Regions from separate parts of the Stenotrophomonas sp. DR822 genome, predicted to be linked through region 1. Evidence: riboswitches for the same ligand, from Rfam matches in the RefSeq annotation. Region 1 holds a riboswitch; the other holds the start of a gene.
What was found. Region 1 has a riboswitch for glycine ahead of gcvP (aminomethyl-transferring glycine dehydrogenase). Riboswitches for the same ligand answer to the same signal wherever they lie in the genome.
Positions count from the first base shown of each region.

Region 1 (10,608 bases):
CGGCCAGCCCGGCCAGTTCCTCGAGGATGCCGGCCACCGCCGGCAACGCGGTCTCATCGGCCACCAGCAGCACCTGGCCTACCCCGGCTGGCGGCTTCCATTCCCAGCCCTCGCTGCTGTCCGCACAGTCGGCATCGGGGGCCAGCAGCACCACGCGGTCGCCCGGCCGTGCATGCGTGGCCCAGCGCGAGGCCGGTCCGGTCTGGCCATGCAGCACGAAGTCGACGTCGACCTCGCACTCGCCGGCACGCAGCTGGCGGAGAGTAAAGGTGCGCATCGGCGGCCGCGCCTCATCGGGCAGTGCCCGGTAACGGTCATACCAGTCTTCGCCGCTGGGCACGTCCGGCGCGTCCTGGCCGGGCAAAGGGAAAAACACCTTGATACGCTGGTCCGGGCCTTCGGTCTTCATGTGCGCCACGTCGGCGCCGGTGAACACCATGCGGTCCAGGGAAGGAGAAAGAACGCGGCGCTCCTTCAGCGCCACCTCGAACATCCGGTAGGTCTGCTGCGCAGCCATGCGGGTACCTCATGCGACGACATCGGAATGGCTGGCTGTCGTGCACCCACGAACCGGCTCGCTGGAAACCCCAGCCTAATCCCTGGCCGCAGCGCCGCAACGGATCCGCGCGTGATGACGCGCCCTACCCCTGCACGACGCTCAATGCGCCGTGCTGGCTGCCTCTGATGCGCGCTCGCGCTGGTGCTCCCAGTACCAGAACACGAAGCCGGCCGCGAAGAAGCCCGCCTGTCCCAGTGCCAGGTGCAGCGGGTTGTTGTGCAGCAGCGGCGATACCACGCCGGCCACCACGGTGCTGATCATCAGCTGCACGAACGCCTGCAGCGACGACGCCAGGCCGCGCTGCAGCGGATACATGTCCAGCACCGCCAGCGCCAGGATCGGGAAGATCAGCGCCATGCCCATGCCGCCAAGGAAGATCGGCATCACCGCCCACGGCAGCGCGAACTGCGGCGCCAGGGTGACGTAGCCGATGTTCAGCACGGCAGAGACCGCACACAGGCTGAAACCGAGCGCGACCTGCCGGGTCGGTGTGCTGTGCCCGGCCATGCGCCCGGACAGGAACGAACCGGTGGTCATGCCGCCGATGGTGGGAATGAACAACCACGCAAAGCCACCTTCACCCAGATGCAGGTGCTGCATCACGATGGCCGGCGCCGAGGAGATGTACAGGAAGATGCCGCCGAACCCGATGCTGCCGGCCAGGGCCAGGCGCAGGAACCGCGGGTTGAAGCCGATGCGCACGTAATCGCGCAGCAACGTGCGTGGCGACAGGGCGATCCGCGCCTGCACCGGATGGGTTTCCGGCAGGAAGCGCGCGGTGGCCGCCAGCAGCACCAGCGCGAACACCACCAGGAACCAGAAGATCAGCGGCCAGCCGGCACCGCTGAGCAGGATCCAGCCACCGATGATCGGCGCGATGGCCGGGGCGATACCGAACAGCATCGACACCTGGCTCATCAGCCGCTGCGCGTCGTGGCCGTGGTACAGATCGCGGATCACCGCGCGGCCGACGATCATGCCCACGCCGGCGGACAGGCCCTGCAGTGCGCGGAACGCCAGCAGCGTGGTCAGGTCGGTAGACAACGCACAGCCCACCGAGGCGCCGACGAAGATCACCAGGCCGCCGAGGATCACCCGCTTGCGCCCCCACGCATCGGACAGCGGGCCATGGGCCAGGCTCATCAGGCCGTAGAACAGCAGGTAGACGCTGATGGTCTGCTGCACCGCCACCTCGTCCACCGCCAGGCGCTGGGCCAGCTGCGGAAACGCGGGAAAGATGGTGTCGATCGAGAACGGACCGAACATGGCCAGGCCAGCGAGCAACAGGGCCATGCGGCGGGTGGAAGGAGCAACGGCGGCGGTCATCGGGCAAGCGTCCGGCAGGGCCATGCATGACACGCACGGCGGGCGCCGATCCCCTGCAGCAGGGACGGCGCCAGATGAATACGAGAATCCCACCATCATAGGTGGGGAATGCGCGCGATGCCATGCAAGGATGCACAGAACGCACGCCCGGACCATCGGCCATTCAGCCCCGTGAGGCCAGCCCGGGCCACCGTCAGGCGCCGGCAACGAGCTATAATCGGCGGGCAACACGGTGGGAGAAGCAGGTCACCGCTGCCGAAGGCGCAACGCCCGTAATCGCTCAGGCCCGATACCACCCGTAACAGAACTCTGGAGAGACCGGTTCGATCCGGCGCCGAAGGGGCACGAAGCTGCGGTTTTCCGCGCTTTTAAACTCTCAGGCAAAAGGACAGAGGGGCGCCCGCAGACCGCCGACCGGCGGCTTGTGCCCGTGCGTGTGCCCTTTCCTGACGGATCCTTCGCCATGTCCCAGAACACCCCTTCCCTGCGTGAGCTCGAGCACCATTCGGCGTTCGTCGAGCGCCACATCGGCCCCAACGATGCCGAGATCGCGCAGATGCTCGGCGTCATCGGCCACGCCTCGCTGGATGCGATGACCGATGCCATCGTGCCGGCCAAGATCAAGTCGCCGGCACCGCTGGCGCTGCCGGAGTCGATCACCGAAGTGCAGGCGCTGGCGAAGATCCGCGCGATCGCCGACAAGAACACCGTGCTGCGCAGCTTCATCGGCCAGGGCTACTACGGCACCCACACGCCGAACGTGATCCTGCGCAACATCCTGGAAAACCCGGCCTGGTACACCGCCTACACCCCGTACCAGGCGGAAATCTCGCAGGGCCGCATGGAAGCGCTGATCAACTTCCAGACCCTGTGTGCCGACCTGACCGGCATGGAAATCGCCAACGCCTCGCTGCTGGACGAAGCCACGGCCGCCGCTGAAGCGATGACCCTGGCCAAGCGCTCGGCCAAGTCGAAGTCGGACACCTTCTTCGTGCACGACGCCGTGCACCCGCAGACGCTGGAACTGCTGCGCACCCGCGCCGAACCCATGGGCATCGTGCTGCGCGTGGGCACCCCGGCCGAAGCGCTGGAAGCGGAAGCCTTCGGCCTGCTGCTGCAGTACCCGGACACCTTCGGCCAGGTGGGCGACTACAAGGCGCTGGTCGATGCCGTGCACGCGCGCGGCGGCCTGGTGGCTGTGGCCACCGACCTGCTGGCACTGACCCTGCTGGCCGCCCCGGGCGAATGGGGTGCGGACATCGTGGTCGGCAACAGCCAGCGTTTCGGCGTGCCGTTCGGCTTCGGTGGCCCGCATGCGGCGTTCATGGCCTGCCGTGACGCCTACAAGCGTTCGATGCCGGGCCGCCTGATCGGCGTCTCGATCGACGCACAGGGCAACCCGGCCTACCGCCTGACCCTGCAGACCCGCGAACAGCACATCCGCCGCGAGAAGGCCACCTCCAACATCTGCACCGCACAGGTGCTGCTGGCGGTGATGGCCTCGATGTACGCCGTCTACCACGGCCCGGAAGGCCTGACCCGCATCGCCCGCCGCACCCATCGCCTGGCCGCCATCCTGGCCAGCGCGCTGCGCACTGCCGGTGTGCAGGTCGGTGCCGACTTCTTCGACACGCTGCACGTCACCGGTGTCGACGCCGACGCGATCCATGCCAAGGCCCGTGCCGCCGGCTACAACCTGCGTGCGATCGACAGCAGTTCGGTCGGCATCAGCCTGGACGAGACCGCCACCCGCGCCGACATCGTCGCCGTAGGCGCGCTGTTCGGTGCCACCGTTGATGTGGACGCGCTCGATGCCAGCACCGCCGATGCGCTGCCGGCCGGCCTGCTGCGCCAGTCCGCGTTCCTGACCCACCCGGTGTTCAACACCCACCACAGCGAGCACGAACTGCTGCGCTACCTGCGTTCGCTGGCCGACAAGGACCTGGCGATGGACCGCACGATGATCCCGCTGGGCTCGTGCACCATGAAGCTCAACGCCACCGCCGAAATGATCCCGGTGACCTGGCCGGAGTTCTCGCAGATCCACCCGCTGGTGCCGGCCGAGCAGGCGCTGGGCTACAAGGAACTGATCGATTCGCTGGAAGCGATGCTGGTCGAGTGCACCGGCTACGACGCCGTCAGCCTGCAGCCAAACTCCGGTGCGCAGGGCGAGTACGCCGGCCTGCTGGCGATCCGCGCCTACCACCGCTCGCGTGGCGAAGATCACCGTGACATCTGCCTGATTCCGGATTCGGCGCATGGCACCAACCCGGCCTCGGCGCAGATGTGCGGCATGAAGGTCGTGGTCACCAAGACCGATGCCAACGGCAACGTCGACGTTGAAGACATCCGCCTCAATGCCGAGAAGTACAGCGACCGCCTGGCCGCGATCATGATGACCTACCCGTCCACGCACGGCGTGTTCGAGGAAGAGGTGGTGGAGATCTGCGAGATCATCCACAAGCATGGCGGCCAGGTGTACACCGACGGCGCCAACATGAACGCCCTGGTCGGCGTGGCCAAGCCGGGCAAGTGGGGTTCGGACGTTTCGCACCTGAACCTGCACAAGACCTTCTGCATCCCGCACGGCGGCGGCGGCCCGGGCGTTGGCCCGTGTGCGGTCAAGTCGCACCTTGCCCCGTTCCTGCCGGGCAAGCTGGGTGACAACGGTCCGGTCGGCATGGTCAGCGCCGCCAGCTTCGGCAGCGCCTCGATCCTGCCGATCAGCTGGATGTACATCGCGATGATGGGCACCGAGGGCCTGCGCAAGGCCACCCAGGTCGCCCAGCTCAACGCCAACTACATCGCCAAGCGCCTGGCCCCGCACTTCAAGACCCTGTACACCGGTCGCAACGGCCTGGTCGCGCACGAGTGCATCCTGGACGTGCGTCCGCTGGAGAAGGCCAGCGGCATCGGTGCCGAAGACGTGGCCAAGCGCCTGATCGACTTCGGCTTCCATGCCCCCACCCTGAGCTTCCCGGTGGCCGGCACGCTGATGGTCGAACCGACCGAAAGCGAATCGCTGCACGAGCTGGACCGCTTCATCGACGCGATGATCCAGATCCGCGAAGAGATCACCGCGATCGAAGACGGCCGCCTGGACCGCGAGGACAACCCGCTGAAGAACGCCCCGCACACGGCCACGGCCGTGACCGCCAGCGAGTGGACCCACGCCTACCCCCGCGAGCTGGCCGCCTTCCCGCTGCCGAGCCTGAAGCTGCAGAAGTACTGGCCGCCGGTCGCCCGCGTCGACAACGTGTACGGCGACAAGAACGTGATGTGTGCCTGCATCCCGGTCGATGCCTACAAGGATGATGAAGTCGAGGCGTAAGCCATCGCGGCATCGGAAATGAGAACGGCCCGCGCAAGCGGGCCGTTCTTGTTTTCCGGTAGCGCCGGGCCATGCCCGGCGAGCGCAGCGGCAGAACGCGTCACGGGTCGGGCATCTGCCCCAGGCTCAACTGCCACGACACGCCGAAGCGGTCCTGCACCCAGCCGTAGCGGCTGCTGAAATCCTGCTCGCCCACCGGCATCAGCCAGTGCCCGCCGTCACCCAGCACGCGCGCGGCACGCTCGAATGATTCGGCGCCGGAACACTCGACGAACAGCGAGATCGAGGGCGTGAAGGTGAAGTCGTGCATATCCAGGCTGTCAAAGCACAGGTAGTGGGTGCCGCCGAGCAGGAAAATGGCCTGGCGAACCTGCCCGGGCACGCCCGCGCCCGCCCCGTCCGGGTGGCGCTGCAGGGCCAGCAGGCGGAATTCGGCGAAGGCTTCGGCATACACGGCCAGCGCCGCTTCGGCCTGGCCGGTGAACATCAGGAAGGGACGGCTGCGCAGCATGCGGTGCTCCCGTTCGTCGGGCCGGTGATGGCCCACCCGATCAGGATGGCACGGCGGATGTGCAGCCCCCGTGGTAGCGCCGGGCCATGCCCGGCGGCCCCATCACGCCTCGCGCATGCGCCGGGCGATGGCGCTGCTGGCCGCGATGGTCGCCGTCAGCGCCACCATGGACAGGAACTGCAGGCGCGTATGCGCTTCACTCAGCAACAGGCCGAAGATCAGCGCCAGGATCGCCAGCGCACAGACAGTCAGCCACGGGAAGCCCGCCATGCGGAACGGCAGGCGCGTGCCCAGGCGGTCGGCGCGACGGCGCAGCACCAGTTGCGAGACCAGCGACAACGTCCACACCAGCAGGCAGGTGGAGCCGACGATGTTCAGCAGCACCGGCAACACCTTGTCCGGGAACAGCAGTTCCATGATGGTGGCGGCAAAGCCGAACAGGACGCTGGCCAGCACCGCGATCACCGGCACCTGGCGCGGATCGGTCCAGCCCAGCACGGCCGGTGCTTCGCGGCGTTGCGCCAGCGAATACATCATGCGCGAGGCGCCGTAGAGGTTGGCATTGAGCGCTGACAGCAGGGCGATCACCGCGATCAGGGTGATGGCGGTGGCCGCGCCCGGAATATTGGCGACATCAAGAACAGCGGCAAACGGCGACTTCAGCGCTTCGCTGGTCCACGGCACCACGGCGATGATCACGCTCAGCGAACCGATGTAGAACACCAGGATGCGCCAGGCCACGGTGCGGATGGCACGGGCGATGCTGCGCTCGGGGTCTTCGGTCTCCGCCGCAGCGACGGCCACGATTTCGGTGCCACCGAAGGCGAACACCACCACCAGCAGCGCCGCGCCGATGCCGGCCAGTCCCTTCGGTGCGAAGCCACCGTGCTCGGTGAAGTTGCTCAGGCCTGGCGAGGCCACCTGCGGCAGCCAGCCCATCAGCAGCGCCACGCCCACGGCGATGAAGGCCAGGATCGCCGCCACTTTGAGGATGGCGAACCAGAATTCGAACTCGCCGAAGTTCTTCACCCCGAGCAGGTTGATCGCGGTGAAGAACAGCATGAAGGCCAATGCCGCCATCGGTACCGGCACCACCGGCCAGACCGTGGCCAGCAACCCGGCCGCACCCACCGCCTCGGCGGCGATCACGATGACCAGCTGCACCCACCACAGCCAGCCCACGGTGGCACCGGCGGTGGCGCCCATGGCATCGGCCGCATACACCGAGAACGCACCGCTGGTCGGCTTGGCCGCAGCCATTTCCCCCAGCGCGTTCATCACGATGATCACCAGCGCGCCGGCCACCAGGTAGGACACCAGCACCGCCGGGCCAGCCGCCTGCACGCCCACGCCGGAGCCGAGGAACAGGCCGGCGCCGATGGCGCTGCCCAGCCCCATCATGATCAGCTGGCGTGGCTTGAGCGAATGGCCGAGGCGGGAGGGCGAAGCGGTGGTATCGGGGGTGGCGGGCATCGGCAGGGCTGGCGGCGGCTACAAGGGCGACACCTTACCGTGTCCAGCCGCCGCGGGGATAGGCACAGCGCAGCAGGAAACTCAGGCCGGTACCGGCTCGCCGACATTGCCGCCGATGCGGGCGCGGTAGGCACGCGGGGAGAAACCGGTTTCAGCCTTGAACTTGCGGGTGAACGCGCTCTGGTCGCTGAAACCGCAGGCCTGGCCGATGCAGGCGATGCTCTCGTTGCCATGCAGCAGGTGCATGGCCATCTGGATCCGCAGCCGGGTCAGCACCTGCTGCGGCGTCATCTGGAACACCTTGCGGAAGCTGCGCTCCAGCTTGGACAGCGAGAATCCGGTGATGTCCAGCAGCGTCTGCATCCGCACGTTCTCGGCGTAGTGCATATTGAGGTGGGCCAAGGCCAGACGAAGCTGCTCGTACTGGGTCCCGAGGCTGTCCTTCTGGCCAAGGTCGCGGGAAATGCCGATCAGCCCCTCGACCTGCCCGTCCACCAGCAGCGGGCGTTTGCAGGTCAGGCACCAGCCCGGTTCGCGGTTGGCGAACAGGTGCAGCTCCATCAGGTTCTCGATCACCTCGCCGGACAGCACGCGTGCGTCCTGGTCGACATAGTCCGCACTCAGGCCGGTGGGGTAGATCTCGGCCGCGGTGCGTCCGATCACGTCCTTGCGCGCACGCAGGCCCAGCCGTCGCAGCATGGTCTGGTTGACGTAGGTGTAGCGGCCCTGGCGGTCCTTCATGAAGAACAGCACGTCCGGAATGGCGTCGAACAGGGCTTCGATGTCGGCGGGTTCGACTCGCATGCGGCAAGCATACCCGAGCCGCCGATTTGTCTGCGCGTTCACTCCCACGGGACCGTGCATTAACGCCGGCGGCGCCACTGTCTGGGGTCTGCCCCCTACCCGCTCCAGGAGATCCTCCATGGCCGCCAGCAAGCCGACCGGCAAGCGCGCTCCCGCCACCACCTCCGCTGACCGTGACAGCCGCGGCCAGGGCGATGAACTGCATCAGCTCGCAGGAGGCGCCCATCCGGTACTGACCAGCAACCAGGGCATTCCGGTTGCCGACAACCAGAACTCCCTGCGCCAGGGACCGCGTGGCCCCACCCTGCTGGAAGACTTCCTGCTGCGCGAGAAGATCACCCACTTCGACCACGAGCGTATTCCCGAGCGCATCGTCCACGCGCGCGGTTCGGCTGCCCACGGCTTCTTCGAGCTGACCCGGTCGCTGGGCAAGGTGACCCGGGCGAAGATCCTCACCGAGGTCGGGGTGAAGACGCCGGTGTTCACCCGCTTCTCCACGGTTGCCGGCGGCGCCGGCTCGGTCGACACCCCGCGCGACGTGCGCGGCTTTGCGGTGAAGTTCTACACCGGGGAAGGCAACTGGGACCTGGTCGGCAACAACATTCCGGTGTTCTTCATCCAGGACGCGATCAAGTTCCCCGACCTGATCCATGCGGTGAAGATGGAACCGGACCGCGCCTTCCCGCAGGCGGCCAGCGCACACGACACGTTCTGGGATTTCGTCTCGCTGATGCCCGAATCGATGCACATGATCATGTGGGCGATGAGCGACCGCACGATTCCGCGCTCGCTGCGCACCATCGAAGGCTTCGGCATCCACAGCTTCCGCCTGCTGGATGAAGAAGGGAACTCCACCTTCGTCAAGTTCCACTGGCGGCCGAAGCTGGGGCTGCAGTCCACCGTCTGGGACGAGGCGCTGAAGCTGCAGGCCGCCGACAACGATTTCCACCGCCGCGACCTGTTCGAGGCGATCCAGCGCGGCGACTTCCCCGAGTGGGAGCTGGCCGTGCAGCTGTTCACCGAAGAACAGGCCGATGGCTTCCCGTTCGACCACCTGGACCCGACCAAGATCATCCCCGAGTCGCTGGTGCCGCTGCAGGTGATCGGACGCATGGTGCTGGACCGCTGGCCGGACAACTTCTTCGCCGAAACCGAGCAGGTCGCCTTCTGCCCGGCCAACGTGCCACCGGGCATCGATTTCAGCAACGACCCGCTGCTGCAGGGGCGGCTGTTCTCCTACCTGGATACCCAGCTGATCCGCCTGGGCGGACCGAACTTCAACCAGATTCCGATCAACGCACCGAAGTGCCCCTTCGCCAACCACCAGCGCGATGGCCATATGCAGATGCAGGTGCCGAAGGGGCGCGTGGCCTACGACCCCAGTTCGCTGCAAGAGGACAGCCCGCGCGAAACGCCCGCCGGTTTCCGCAGCCACGCCAGTGCCGATGATGGGCGCAAGGGCCGCACCCGCGCGGAGAGCTTTGCCGACCACTACAGCCAGGCGCGGATGTTCTTCCGCAGCCTGGAAAAACCGGAACAGGCGCACCTGGCCTCGGCGCTGGTGTTCGAGCTGTCGAAGGTGGAAACCGAGAAGGTGCGCGTGCGCACCGTCAGCCATCTGCGCAACATCGACGAAGGCCTGGCCAAGCGCGTGGCCGACGGGCTGGCACTGGGCACCCTGCCCGCCCCGGCACCGACGGCAACCCCAGCACAGGACCTGCCCGCCGCACCCGAGGTCCGCGTGATCGGCCGCAACAAGCCCCTGCTGCAGGGGCGCTGCATCGGCATCCTGTTCGACGAGGGCTCCGATGCACGGGTGATCGCCACTCTGCGCAAGTCCGCCGAAAAGGCCGGCGCCAGCGTCAAGCTGGTCGCACCGAAAGTCGGTGGCGCCACGCTCAGCGACGGCAAAGTACAGGCCGCCGACGGACAGTTGGCCGGTACCCCGTCGGTGGTGTTCGACGCAGTGGCGGTCGTGCTGAGTGCCGACGCCGGCAAGGCCTTGGCCAAGGAAGCGGCAGCCGTGGGCTTTGTCAGCGATGCCTGGGCGCACCTGAAAGCCATCGCCAGTGACGAAGGCGCACAGGCCCTGTTGAAGGCAGCGCGCGTCGGCAACGATGCCGGCACCGTCGAGGCCGAGGACAGCAAGGCCTTCCTCACCGCTGCTGCCACCCGCCAGTGGGCTCGCGAGCCGAAGCTGCGCCTGCTGGCCTGACCATCCGACAGGAGAATCCCCATGCCCCGTGGTGACAAATCCGCCTATACCGACAAGCAGAAGCGCCAGGCCGAGCATATCGAAGAGAGTGAGCGCGAACGCGGTGCCAGTGAAGGCACCGCCGAGCGTATCGCCTGGGCCACCGTGAACAAGCAGGATGGGGGTGGCAAGCGCAGCGGCAGCGCGCGCAAGGCAACGAAGAAGGTGGCCAGAAAGACAACGGCGAAGAAGGCTTCCGCAAGCAAGGCGCCGGCGAAGAAGGTGGCGAAGAAGACCGCCGCGAAAAAGACGCCTGCGAAGAAGACACCTGCAAAGAAGACGGCTGCAAAGAAGGCTGCAAAGAAGGCGGTTAAGAAGGCCCCTGCAAAGAAGGCGGCCACCGGGAAGGC
Region 1 is NZ_CP081826.1:3,926,100-3,936,707, reverse strand. It holds gene K5K93_RS17805 (siderophore-interacting protein) at 1-517, opposite strand, end outside; gene K5K93_RS17800 (multidrug effflux MFS transporter) at 659-1,885, opposite strand; glycine riboswitch at 2,185-2,287, shown strand; gene gcvP (aminomethyl-transferring glycine dehydrogenase) at 2,349-5,216, shown strand; gene K5K93_RS17790 (VOC family protein) at 5,317-5,727, opposite strand; gene K5K93_RS17785 (amino acid permease) at 5,830-7,206, opposite strand; gene K5K93_RS17780 (AraC family transcriptional regulator) at 7,282-8,004, opposite strand; gene K5K93_RS17775 (catalase) at 8,123-10,219, shown strand; gene K5K93_RS17770 (hypothetical protein) at 10,241-10,608, shown strand, end outside.

Region 2 (10,608 bases), 680 kb from region 1:
CAGGTCTCCAAGGAAAACACCACCATCATCGATGGCGTGGGTGACAAGGCTGCGGTCGATTCGCGCGTTGCGCAGATCAAGACCCAGATCGAAGACACCTCCTCGGACTACGACCGCGAGAAGCTGCAGGAGCGCGTGGCCAAGCTGGCCGGTGGCGTTGCAGTGATCAAGGTCGGCGCGTCGACCGAAATCGAAATGAAGGAAAAGAAGGATCGCGTCGACGACGCCCTGCACGCGACCCGTGCGGCCGTTGAAGAAGGCGTGGTCCCGGGCGGCGGCGTTGCCCTGGTCCGTGCGGTCTCCGCACTGGCTGGCCTGAAGGGTGGCAACGAAGACCAGAACCACGGCATCCAGATCGCCCTGCGCGCGATGGAAGCCCCGCTGCGCGAAATCGTTGCCAATGCCGGTGAAGAGCCGTCGGTCATCGTCAACAAGGTCAAGGAAGGCACCGGCAGCTTCGGCTACAACGCCGCTACCGGCGAGTTCGGTGACATGCTGCAGTTCGGCATCCTGGACCCGACCAAGGTGACCCGTTCGGCGCTGCAGAACGCAGCCTCGATCGCTGGCCTGATGATCACCACCGAAGCCATGGTTGCCGAAGCTCCGAAGAAGGACGAGCCGGCCATGGGTGGCGCTGGTGGCATGGGCGGCATGGGTGGCATGGGCGGCATGGACTTCTAAGTCCCGCTGCACTGCTGCAATGAAAAACCCCGCCGCAAGGCGGGGTTTTTTGTGGGTGGCGTGTTGCCGCCAATGGGTCCATACCCGTGTATCCATACCCATGTGTCCATGCCAATGAATCCATGCCCATGGGGCCATGCCCATGAATCCATGCCCATCGGTCCATGCCCATCGGTCCATGCCAGTAGATCCACGCCATGCGTGGATGGCGTCAGCGCACGAACACCTTCTGCGTGCCGTACTCCCAGTCCCACGGCACTCCGGTATCGCCCAGCACGAACGCCACCAGCGCCGGAAACGCCGCCTCGGCGCGGACATCGTTGCCCAGCATCACCACGCAGCGCTGGCCCTGCTCGATGCACACCAGGGTGTTGCCCACCGCGTCATCGTGGCCGCCCTTGTAGAAGCCGGGCCCCTGCGGTCCGCGGAAGGTGACCACGCCCAGGCCGGCTGCCAGGTCCCTGCGCCGCTCCGCTACCGGCAGTTCCGCCTGCAGGGTCGGAAACTGGCTGGCCGTGGTGATCGGCAACTGCGGACGTACCAGCTCCTGCCGCATCGCCGCTGAAAGGCCTTCGCCGCGCACATAGCCCGCTGCGAAGTTGGCCATGTCGGCGATGGTGGTATCCATCGAGCCGGCAGCCCGCACCCGGCTGCGCTCGTCATGCGGCTCGGGCGTGCCATCGGCGGTCCAGCCGTCGGCCAGGTTGGCGGCGAAATCCCCGCGCCACATCATGCTGGTGCGGGGCATGCCGAAGCGATCAAACACGCGCCGCTGCATCAGCGCGCCGATGTCCTGGCCAAGGCGCCCCCGTTCGAGCACGAACTGCAGCAGGATCAAGCCTTCGCCGGAATAGCCGTAGCGGCTGCCCGGATCGAAATGGAATTGCAGCCTGCCATCCGGTTCCAGAAACGCGAAGTTGGCAAAGCCGCTGCCATGATTGAGCAGCAGGCGCGGGGTGAGCCGGCGCCAGCGTTCGTCGCCGGCCAATACGCTGTAATCGGCGTAGTGCTTCGTATCGACGGGGTAGTCCGGCAACGGCTTGTCCAGATACGTGGCAATGCCGGCGTCCAGCGCGATCACCTGGTCCTGTGCCAGCTGCGCGACCAGGTGGCCAAAGGCCATCTTGGTCAACGAAGCGGCGTACATCACGGTGTCGGTACGCAGCGGTTCGCCGGCGGCGTTGCGCTCGCCATAGGCGGCCACGTGCACCACCTTGCCAGCGTCGATCACCGCCAGCGCCATGCCACGTGCGTGTGCGGCCTGCATCAGCCGTCGCGCCTGGGCATCAATGCGGGCTGGCGAGGGCAGCGGAGGGGGCGCGGCGACTACGGCGATCGGCAACAGCGTCAGCAACAACAGGACGACACGGCACATGCGTGGAACTCCTGGCGGGACGTGGCGCGATGCTACCGCAGCTTTGGCTGCCGGCGCCGGTCGACCGTAGCCAGGCCCTGGGGCGGCGCCGCGTCATGCCCTGCGGCAACCCGGTCCGGGCTTGCGCCCTGCGGGATCGTGAATATAATATGGCGCCTAATCATCATGGATATGATGGATGCTTGAAGCAAAACACACGGCTCTCCTCCAGGAGGCTGGCCGTCGCGGCGATCCCCACCTGGCCCAGCTTCGTCTGTGCTTCCAGCTGCTTTCGCTGTCCACCGCCATCGACCGCGACTGCGCCGCACGGTTGGCGCCGCACGGCCTCAGCGAAGGCCGCTTCGTGGTGCTGTTCCTCCTGCACGGCGCTGGTGGCACCTTGCCACCGCATACGTTGGCCGAGCGTGCCGGCGTCACCCGCGCCACCATCAGCGGACTGCTTGATGGTCTGCAGCGTGACGGCCTGCTGCAGCGGCGCAGTGACGCCGAGGACGGCCGCCGTCTGCAGATCGTGCTGACCGCGCGCGGCAAGCGCCTGGCTGACGATCTGTTCGACCAGCACACCCAATGGATCGGTGGACTGTTCAACGGCCTTGATTCCGGTGAACAGGTGCAGTTGTCGCTGCTGCTGGAAAAAGTCTGGCGACACACCGACGCAGGCCAGGAAACAGGCACATGAGCGGCACCATCGGCACGGCACGCCTGCAGGCACTCAATGCGGGCAGCGTATCCAGCACGCACCTGGCCGAGTGCCTCGCAGTGGATTTCGCCGCACTGCTGCAGGCGGTGGCACCGACCTTGCCCCAGGCATCCACGCAGCGCATGCGCGCCGCTGCAGGCAAGGGAATCACCCAGCGCATGGCATTGGCCGCAGCGGTGCTGCGCGAGGCGGGGCAGGGGGACGTGCACTGCTGGCAGGCGCATCCCTCCGACACCGTGCGCGGATGGGCCTGTTATCTGATCGGCGGCGACGTGCGGACGGCATTGGCCGACAAGCTGCAGGCGATGCGTCCGCTGGCAGATGATCCGCACTTCGGTGTGCGGGAATGGGCATGGTTGGCCCTGCGTAGCGATATCGTCGCCGAGCCGCTGGAAGCGCTTGCCCTGCTGCACCCCTGGACGCAGCAGCGCTCGCCCCGTCTGCGCCGCTTTGCCTGTGAGGCGCTTCGCCCCCGCGGTGTATGGGCCACGCACGTTGTGTTGTTCAAGCAGCAACCCGAGCACGCGTTGCCCCTGCTGGAGGCGCTCGCTGACGATCCCGAGCGCTACGTGCAGGACTCGGTCGGCAACTGGCTGAACGACGCCGGCAAGAGCCAGCCTGGATGGGTGCGCGATGTGTGCACGCGGTGGCAGTCAACGCACGACAGCGCAGCCAATAGGTACATCCGCAAGCGCGCGCTGCGCTCGCTGTAGCGCCGTACCGTTCACCCACGTTTCCCGGTAGTGCCGGCCGCTGGCCGGCACTCCCACGACCCTCAAGGAAGACCACATGTCCCACCTCCTCATCGAGCTGTACGCGGCGACGCCGGCCTGGAAAGCGCTGTGCGCGGAACAGCGGAACGCCTTCTTCACCCGCATCGGCGCCGGCATGCAGCAATTGGATCCCGCACGCATCGCACCGTTGGCGATGGGCCGCGTGGCCAGCGACGTGTCATATGCCAGCACCGAGCAGTACTACGCGGTCTGGAGGTGCGGCAGCCGTGCAGATGCCGATGCCCTGGTGGCCGCCATCAGTGCCACTGGCTGGCATGACTACTTCGCCACCACCAATGCCGTGGGCGCGGTGGATGCGATGGCCCAGCACCTTGCGGATCTTGCAGCGCTGTAACGCGGCCTGCGGTGGCACATGCGCGTGTCATCCATTCCAGGTAAAGATGGCGCTCGGCCGCATCCATCCGCAGGGAAGTCGAGCATGCAGAGCAAGATCCAGGTGACGTTGTACGGAGCGCTGGGCAGCAGTCCAGCGCTGCAGGTACCCGGCCTGGAAGGGCCGGTGGTGGCCATCCAGGAAGCCACCCTGCGGCAGCTGGTGTCCGATCTGTATACGGCCAGGTCCATGCTCAACCCCGAACAGCTTGATGAGGCCAGGCAGGAACTGGACCGCGTGGTGGAGCGTTGGGTCGACATCCACGAGACGCTGCTGCTGGATGTGGAAGTGCATGGCAGCCGATAGTCCGCTGAACCGCGCCCGCAGTTGCGGATGAAACAGTTGGCACCCGCCAAAACCCTGTGTTATCAATAGATCCCATGAACGCAACCCACGCCAGCTTTTATTGGTATTACTTTCCGAAGCCCCCGGCGGAGGAAGGATTGCGCTCACCCTGAAGAAAGCTTCAGACGCATTCCCGAAAGCCGCCAGCGAACCTGGCGGCTTTTTTCATGTCGCCACGCTGCGGACCCCCACCTTCCGTAGAGACCCCTCACCATGCCCCCGCACACCGACGACCTGCGTATCCGCACCATCGAACCGCTGACACCGCCTGCCCAGCTGCTGGCGATGCTGCCCTGCGATGACGAAGCCTCCGACACCGTCAGCGCTTCGCGCGCCGCCCTGCACCAGATCCTGCACGGCCGCGACGACCGCCTGGCGGTGGTGGTCGGGCCGTGCTCGATCCACGACCCGAAAGCCGCCATCGAGTACGCACAGCGCCTGAAGCCGATGCGCGATGCGCTGGCCGGCGAGCTGGAAATCGTCATGCGCGTGTACTTCGAGAAGCCGCGCACCACGGTGGGCTGGAAGGGCCTGATCAACGATCCGGACCTGGACGGCAGCTTCAAGATCGACAAGGGCCTGCGCATCGCCCGTGGCCTGCTGCGCGACATCAACAAGCTCGGCCTGCCGGCCGGCGTCGAGTTCCTCGACGTGATCTCGCCGCAGTACATCGCCGACCTGGTGGCATGGGGCGCGATCGGTGCACGCACCACCGAAAGCCAGGTGCATCGCGAGCTTGCGTCGGGGCTGTCGTGCCCGGTCGGCTTCAAGAACGGCACGGACGGCAACGTCAAGATCGCCGCTGATGCCGTGGGCGCGGCCTCCAATCCGCATCACTTCCTGTCGGTCACCAAGCAGGGCGGCACCGCCATCGTCTCCACCACCGGCAACCCCGACTGCCATGTGATCCTGCGTGGTGGCAAGCAGCCGAACTACGATGCGGCCAGCGTGGCCGATGCCTGCCAGGCGCTGGCCAAGGCCAAGCTGCCGACGCGCCTGATGATCGATGCCAGCCACGCCAACAGCCTGAAGAACCACGAAAACCAGCCGAAGGTGATCGAAGACATCGCCACCCAGCTGGAAGACGGCGAGCAGCGCATCGTCGGTGTGATGGTCGAAAGCCACCTGGTCGGCGGTCGCCAGGAGCTGGTGGAAGGCCAGCCGCTGGTCTACGGCCAGAGCATCACCGATGGCTGCATTGATTGGGACACCACCGTGCAGGTGCTGGAGCGGCTTGCCGCTGCCGTGCGCGCCCGCCGTGAGGTGAAGGTGTCCGAAGCCGCTTGAGTGCGGCACGTGTGTGGATGGCGGCCAGCGCCTGCGGGGGTGCGGCCGCGATCAGGGCCGGTCGGAGTTGGAGACCGGCCCGTCTGCACCGGCGATGCGCCTGGCGCTGCGCACTCTTGCCAGCGCCAGGTACATCGCCGGGGTGGTGTGAAACCCGGCGAACGTCAGCGCTCAATGCACTTCGTCGTGGTACACGAACTTCGGCATTTCCCAGCGGTAGTGGATGGCCAGCAGACGCACGGCGAAACCACCGCCCAGGCAGCACAGGATCGCCGTGGCATCGGCCACGCCCCAGTGCAGCAACAGCAGATACACCGCACCGGTCAGCAGCGAGATGATCGCGTACAGCTCCTTCTGGAAGATCAACGGCACCTCGTTGCAGAGGATGTCGCGCAGCACGCCGCCGAACGCGCCGGTGAGCATGCCGGCGATCAGCACGATCGGCAGTGCATGGCCGGCCTCGCGCGCGATCGAGCAGCCGATCAGGGTGAAGGCGATCAGGCCCAGGCCATCGAGCACCAGGAAGGTACGGCGGAAGTGGTGCATCCAGCGCGCCACCCAGGTGGCGATCAGCGCCGCGCACACGGTGAAGCCGAGGTACTCGGGGTGTTTCACCCAGCCCAGCGGATAGTGGCCAAGCAGGATGTCGCGCAGCGAGCCGCCGCCGAGGGCGGTGACACAGGCGATCATGACCACGCCGAACAGGTCCATGCGGCGGCGGCCGGCAGACAGGGCACCGGTCATGGCTTCGGCGGAAATGGCGATCAGGTAGATGATGGACAGCAGCATGGGACAGGCTCCGGGCGCGGTGGGGCCGGCCATGCGCACATACCGCCACTGCCTGCGCAATGACGGGATGACGATGACCGGTGCCGCTCCCGCTGTCCTTTTGCCTGAGAGTTCAGCGGCGTGAGCCGCGTGCCCCTTCGGCGGATCGTCCCGGGCGTGCCCGGTGACCTCTCTCCAGCTCGGCGAGTCGAATGCATGGTTGGTGGGATTCCAGCCCACCGGCCTGAGCGATCATGGGAGCCTGCGCCTTCGGCGGGCGCCAGCGCGGCGCCTCTCTCCTGCATTCGGGCGGCAGTATATCCGCTGCAGTGCAGCACGGCATAATCCGGCCATGGTTTCGCCTTCCCGCCCGTGGTTCCTGTACCTGCTCGAATGCCGCGACGGCAGCTATTACGCCGGCATCAGCACCGACGTGCCGGCCCGCTTTGCTGCCCACCAGGCCGGCAAGGGGGCCCGCTACACCCGGTCGCGGCCGCCACTGCGGGTCCTGGCGGTGCGTGAGTACCCAGACCGGGCAGCGGCCTCACGTGCCGAATGGGAGCTCAAGCGGCAGCCGCGCGAACGCAAGCTGGCCTGGCTGTTGCAGTAGATCCACGGCATGCGTAGATCGGGCGCATCCGGCCATGCCATGATCGCCCAGCCCTCAGCGCTGGAGACCCGGATGTCCACGCTTGCCCTGTTGTTCGCTGTCGCTGCGGCGACAAGCCCTGTCGCCGACGCCGCCACGATCGCAGCCATCGAAGCCACCTGCCACGACTACGTGGATGGCCAGCTGGAGGCCGACCCGCAGCGCGTCGCCCGTTCCCTGCATCCGGACCTGGCCAAACGTGCGGTGCTCGGTGATACACCGGACGAGCGCCTGGGCCTGCGCCGGATGTCGAAGGAAGAGCTGGTTGCGTTGACCAAGCAGGGCGCGTTGAAGACCCCGAAGGATCAATGGGATCGCCGCTGCACGGTGTTGGACGTGACCGGCAACGTCGCATCGGTGCGGCTGGAAACCCCGTGGTTCGTCGACTACTTCCACATGGGCCGCTTCGAGCAGCGCTGGGTCATCGTCAACGCGCTGTGGTACCCGAAGCCGAAGTAGAGCCACGCCATGCGTGGCTGCGCTCCATGCAACCTGCACAGAAATTCATCCACGCATGGTGTGGACCCTACCGCTTCGGCCGCCGGTCTTCGCGGTCATCGCCGAAGATGATCCGCGCGCTGCGCTGGTAGCTCCAGTACGCCACCGCCCAGTTCAACAGCACCACGACGCGGTTGCGGAACCCGATCAGGAAGAACACGTGCGCGGCCAGCCAGAACCACCAGGCCAGCACGCCGGACAGCTGCAACTTGCCCAGGTGCACGATCGCGGCCATGCGGCCGATGGTGGCCAGGTTGCCGAAGTCGGCGTACTTGAACGGCCCGGGTGCTGCCTTGCCATGCAGGCGCGCGCGGATCACGTCCGCCACGTACTTGCCCATCTGCTTGGCGGCAGGCGCAACGCCCGGTACCGGTTTGCCGTTGGCCTGGTTCAGCGCAGCAAGGTCGCCGGCCACGAACAGTTCCGGATGACCAGGCAGGGTCAGGTCGGGCTGCACCTGCACGCGACCGGCGCGGTCCAGCGGCACGTCCAGGGTGCGCGCCAACGGTGAGGCGGCCACGCCGGCGGCCCAGACCACGGTACGCGCGGGCACGAACTGGTCGCCCAGCTTGAAGCCCTGTCCATCAATGTGGCTCACCGGCGTGCCGGTCATCACTTCCACGCCCAGTTTTTCCAGCTGCCGGCGTGCCTTCAGCGAAAGCACTTCGGGGAAGGTGGACAACACGCGCGGACCGGCCTCGACCAGCCGTACCTTGGCGCTGGCCGGATCGATGTGGCGGAATTCATTGCGCAGCGTATGCCGGGCGATTTCCGCGAGGGTGCCGGCCAGCTCGACGCCGGTCGGCCCACCGCCCACCACGGCAAAGCTCAGCCATGCCGCCTTCTTTTCCGGGTCCGGTTCGGCTTCGGCGCGTTCGAACGCCAGCAGCAGTTTGCGCCGCAGGGCGATGGCATCGTCGAGCGTCTTCAGGCCGGGTGCATCGTCGGCCCATTCGTCGTGACCGAAGTAGGCGTGGGTGGCACCGGTGGCCAGCAGCAGGCTGTCGTAGTCCAGCGTGCTGCCATCGGCCATGCGTATCTGGCGGGCCTGCTTGTCGATGGCCACCACTTCACCCAGCCGCACCTCCACGTTGCGCTGGTGGCCGAGGATGTGGCGCAGCGGTGCGGCGATATCCGGAGCGGACAGCCCGGCGGTGGCCACCTGGTAAAGCAGCGGCTGGAACAGGTGGTGGTTGCGACGGTCGACCAGGGTGATGCGTATGCGTTCGCGGGCCAGCGCACGGGTGGCCCACAGGCCGGCGAAACCGCCGCCGACTACGACCAGGTGGGGGACGCGATCACGACTCATCGACTCACTCCAGGGGGGCATGGGGGAAGTGCCTGGCATCTTCGCACGGCCGCTCCTTGTCACGTCAGCGTGCATCGGGATCGGCGATACTCGGGTTCAGGCAACTGCCCGTGAGGAGTTCATGAGCGAACCGGAAAAGCGCATCGCCCTGTTGATCGACGCCGACAATGCACCGGCCTCGAAGATCGACGAAGTCCTGGCCGAGGTCGCGCGCTACGGTGTGGCCAACGTCCGCCGTGCCTACGGCAACTGGAAGAGCCCACGACTGAAGGGCTGGGAGGCGGTGCTGCACGAGTACGCGATCCGCCCGATCCAGCAGTTCGCCTACAGCAAGGGCAAGAACGCGTCGGACATGGCGATGGTGATCGACGCGATGGATCTGCTGTATGCGCGCAACCTGGATGGCTTCGCAATCGTGTCCAGCGATGCCGACTTCACTCCGATGGTGATGCGCCTGCTGACCGATGGCGTGAAGGTGTATGGCTTCGGCGAAAAGAAAACGCCCGAACCCTTCGTCAACGCGTGCTCGAAGTTCACCTACCTCGAAGCGTTGGGCCAGACCCACGCCAGCGTGCAGGATGTGGAGCAGGCAGCGAACGAACAATCATCGAACGGACAGGCGCCCAGCGAGCAGGCCACCAGCGATGATGCGCGCCCACGCAAGAGCGGGGCGGAAATGCGCAGCGACACGCGTCTGGTGAAGATGCTGCGCCGTGCGGTGTCCTCGGCAGAAGGCGAGGATGGCTGGTCACACCTGGGTCCGGTCGGCAGCCAGATCGGCAACCAGGCCTCGTTCGATCCGCGCAACTACGGTTACGGCAAACTCAGCGATCTGCTGGCGGCGATCGGTTTGTTCGAACTGAAGAAGGACGGTAAGTCCTCCTACGTACGCGCGCTGCCGAAGAAGAACCGGTAGCGCCGGGCGTTGCCCAGCGTGTGCCGGTCGCGCAGCACTGCAGAAGACATGGTGTGGCTACAGCGTACGTGCGCTGGAGCCGGCATAGCCTTCCGCAAATCCGTTGGCGAAGTCTTCAACGCCATTGAAGGCCAGCAGCAGCACGCCGGCGCACAGCAGCATGTTGCGGTTCGAGCGCCGGTACCCGAGCACCAGCATCACCAGTCCTGCTGCCAGAAGCGTGTAGTTCACTGCATCCCATGCGGTCATGTCGTCTCTCCCTGTGGATGGGCGTATCGTAGCGGCTCCGCGCCATCGCGGCGCACTGCTGCACGCAAGGAAACCCGCATGTTGAAGATCTGGGGCCGCCGCAATTCCAGCAACGTCCGCAAGGTGCTGTGGTGCGCCGAGGAAATCGGCCTGCCGTACGAGTCCATCGAAGTGGGTGGCAGCCACGGTGGCACGCAGTCGCCGGAGTACGTGGCGATGAACCCGAACGGCCTGGTGCCGGTGATCGAAGACCACGGCCTGCCGCTGTGGGAGTCGAACACCATCGTGCGCTACCTCAGTGCGCGCTATTCGCTGGGCACGCTGTATGCCGAAGATCCGATGGAGCGCGCCCAGGCCGAAAAGTGGATGGACTGGAGCACCTCGCGGATGGCGCCGCTGTACTCCGAACTGATCTGGGGCATCATGCGCACCGCACCGGCCGACCGCGATGAGGCGCGCATCAATGCAGCGATCGTGCGCGCCGGTGATTTCCTGGCGCTGCCCAACGCAACTCTGGCCAGGCAGCCGTGGCTGTCGGGCGAGACGTTCGCCATGGGTGACATCGCGCTGGGCTCGTTGATCTACGCCTGGTTCGAACTGCCGATCCAGCGCCCGGACCTGCCGCACCTGGCCGAGTGGTATGCGCGTCTGCGCGAACGCCCGG
Region 2 is NZ_CP081826.1:3,244,650-3,255,257, forward strand. It holds gene groL (chaperonin GroEL) at 1-681, shown strand, start outside; gene K5K93_RS14865 (serine hydrolase domain-containing protein) at 893-2,056, opposite strand; gene K5K93_RS14870 (MarR family transcriptional regulator) at 2,235-2,735, shown strand; gene K5K93_RS14875 (DNA alkylation repair protein) at 2,732-3,469, shown strand; gene K5K93_RS14880 (DUF6616 family protein) at 3,546-3,884, shown strand; gene K5K93_RS14885 (hypothetical protein) at 3,969-4,229, shown strand; gene K5K93_RS14890 (3-deoxy-7-phosphoheptulonate synthase) at 4,482-5,555, shown strand; gene K5K93_RS14895 (trimeric intracellular cation channel family protein) at 5,727-6,344, opposite strand; glycine riboswitch at 6,429-6,532, opposite strand; glycine riboswitch at 6,546-6,635, opposite strand; gene K5K93_RS14900 (GIY-YIG nuclease family protein) at 6,676-6,933, shown strand; gene K5K93_RS14905 (nuclear transport factor 2 family protein) at 7,006-7,431, shown strand; gene K5K93_RS14910 (NAD(P)/FAD-dependent oxidoreductase) at 7,499-8,779, opposite strand; gene K5K93_RS14915 (NYN domain-containing protein) at 8,901-9,695, shown strand; gene K5K93_RS14920 (hypothetical protein) at 9,753-9,944, opposite strand; gene K5K93_RS14925 (glutathione S-transferase) at 10,023-10,608, shown strand, end outside.
Region 2: another riboswitch for glycine. It lies ahead of K5K93_RS14895 (trimeric intracellular cation channel family protein); the one in region 1 lies ahead of gcvP (aminomethyl-transferring glycine dehydrogenase).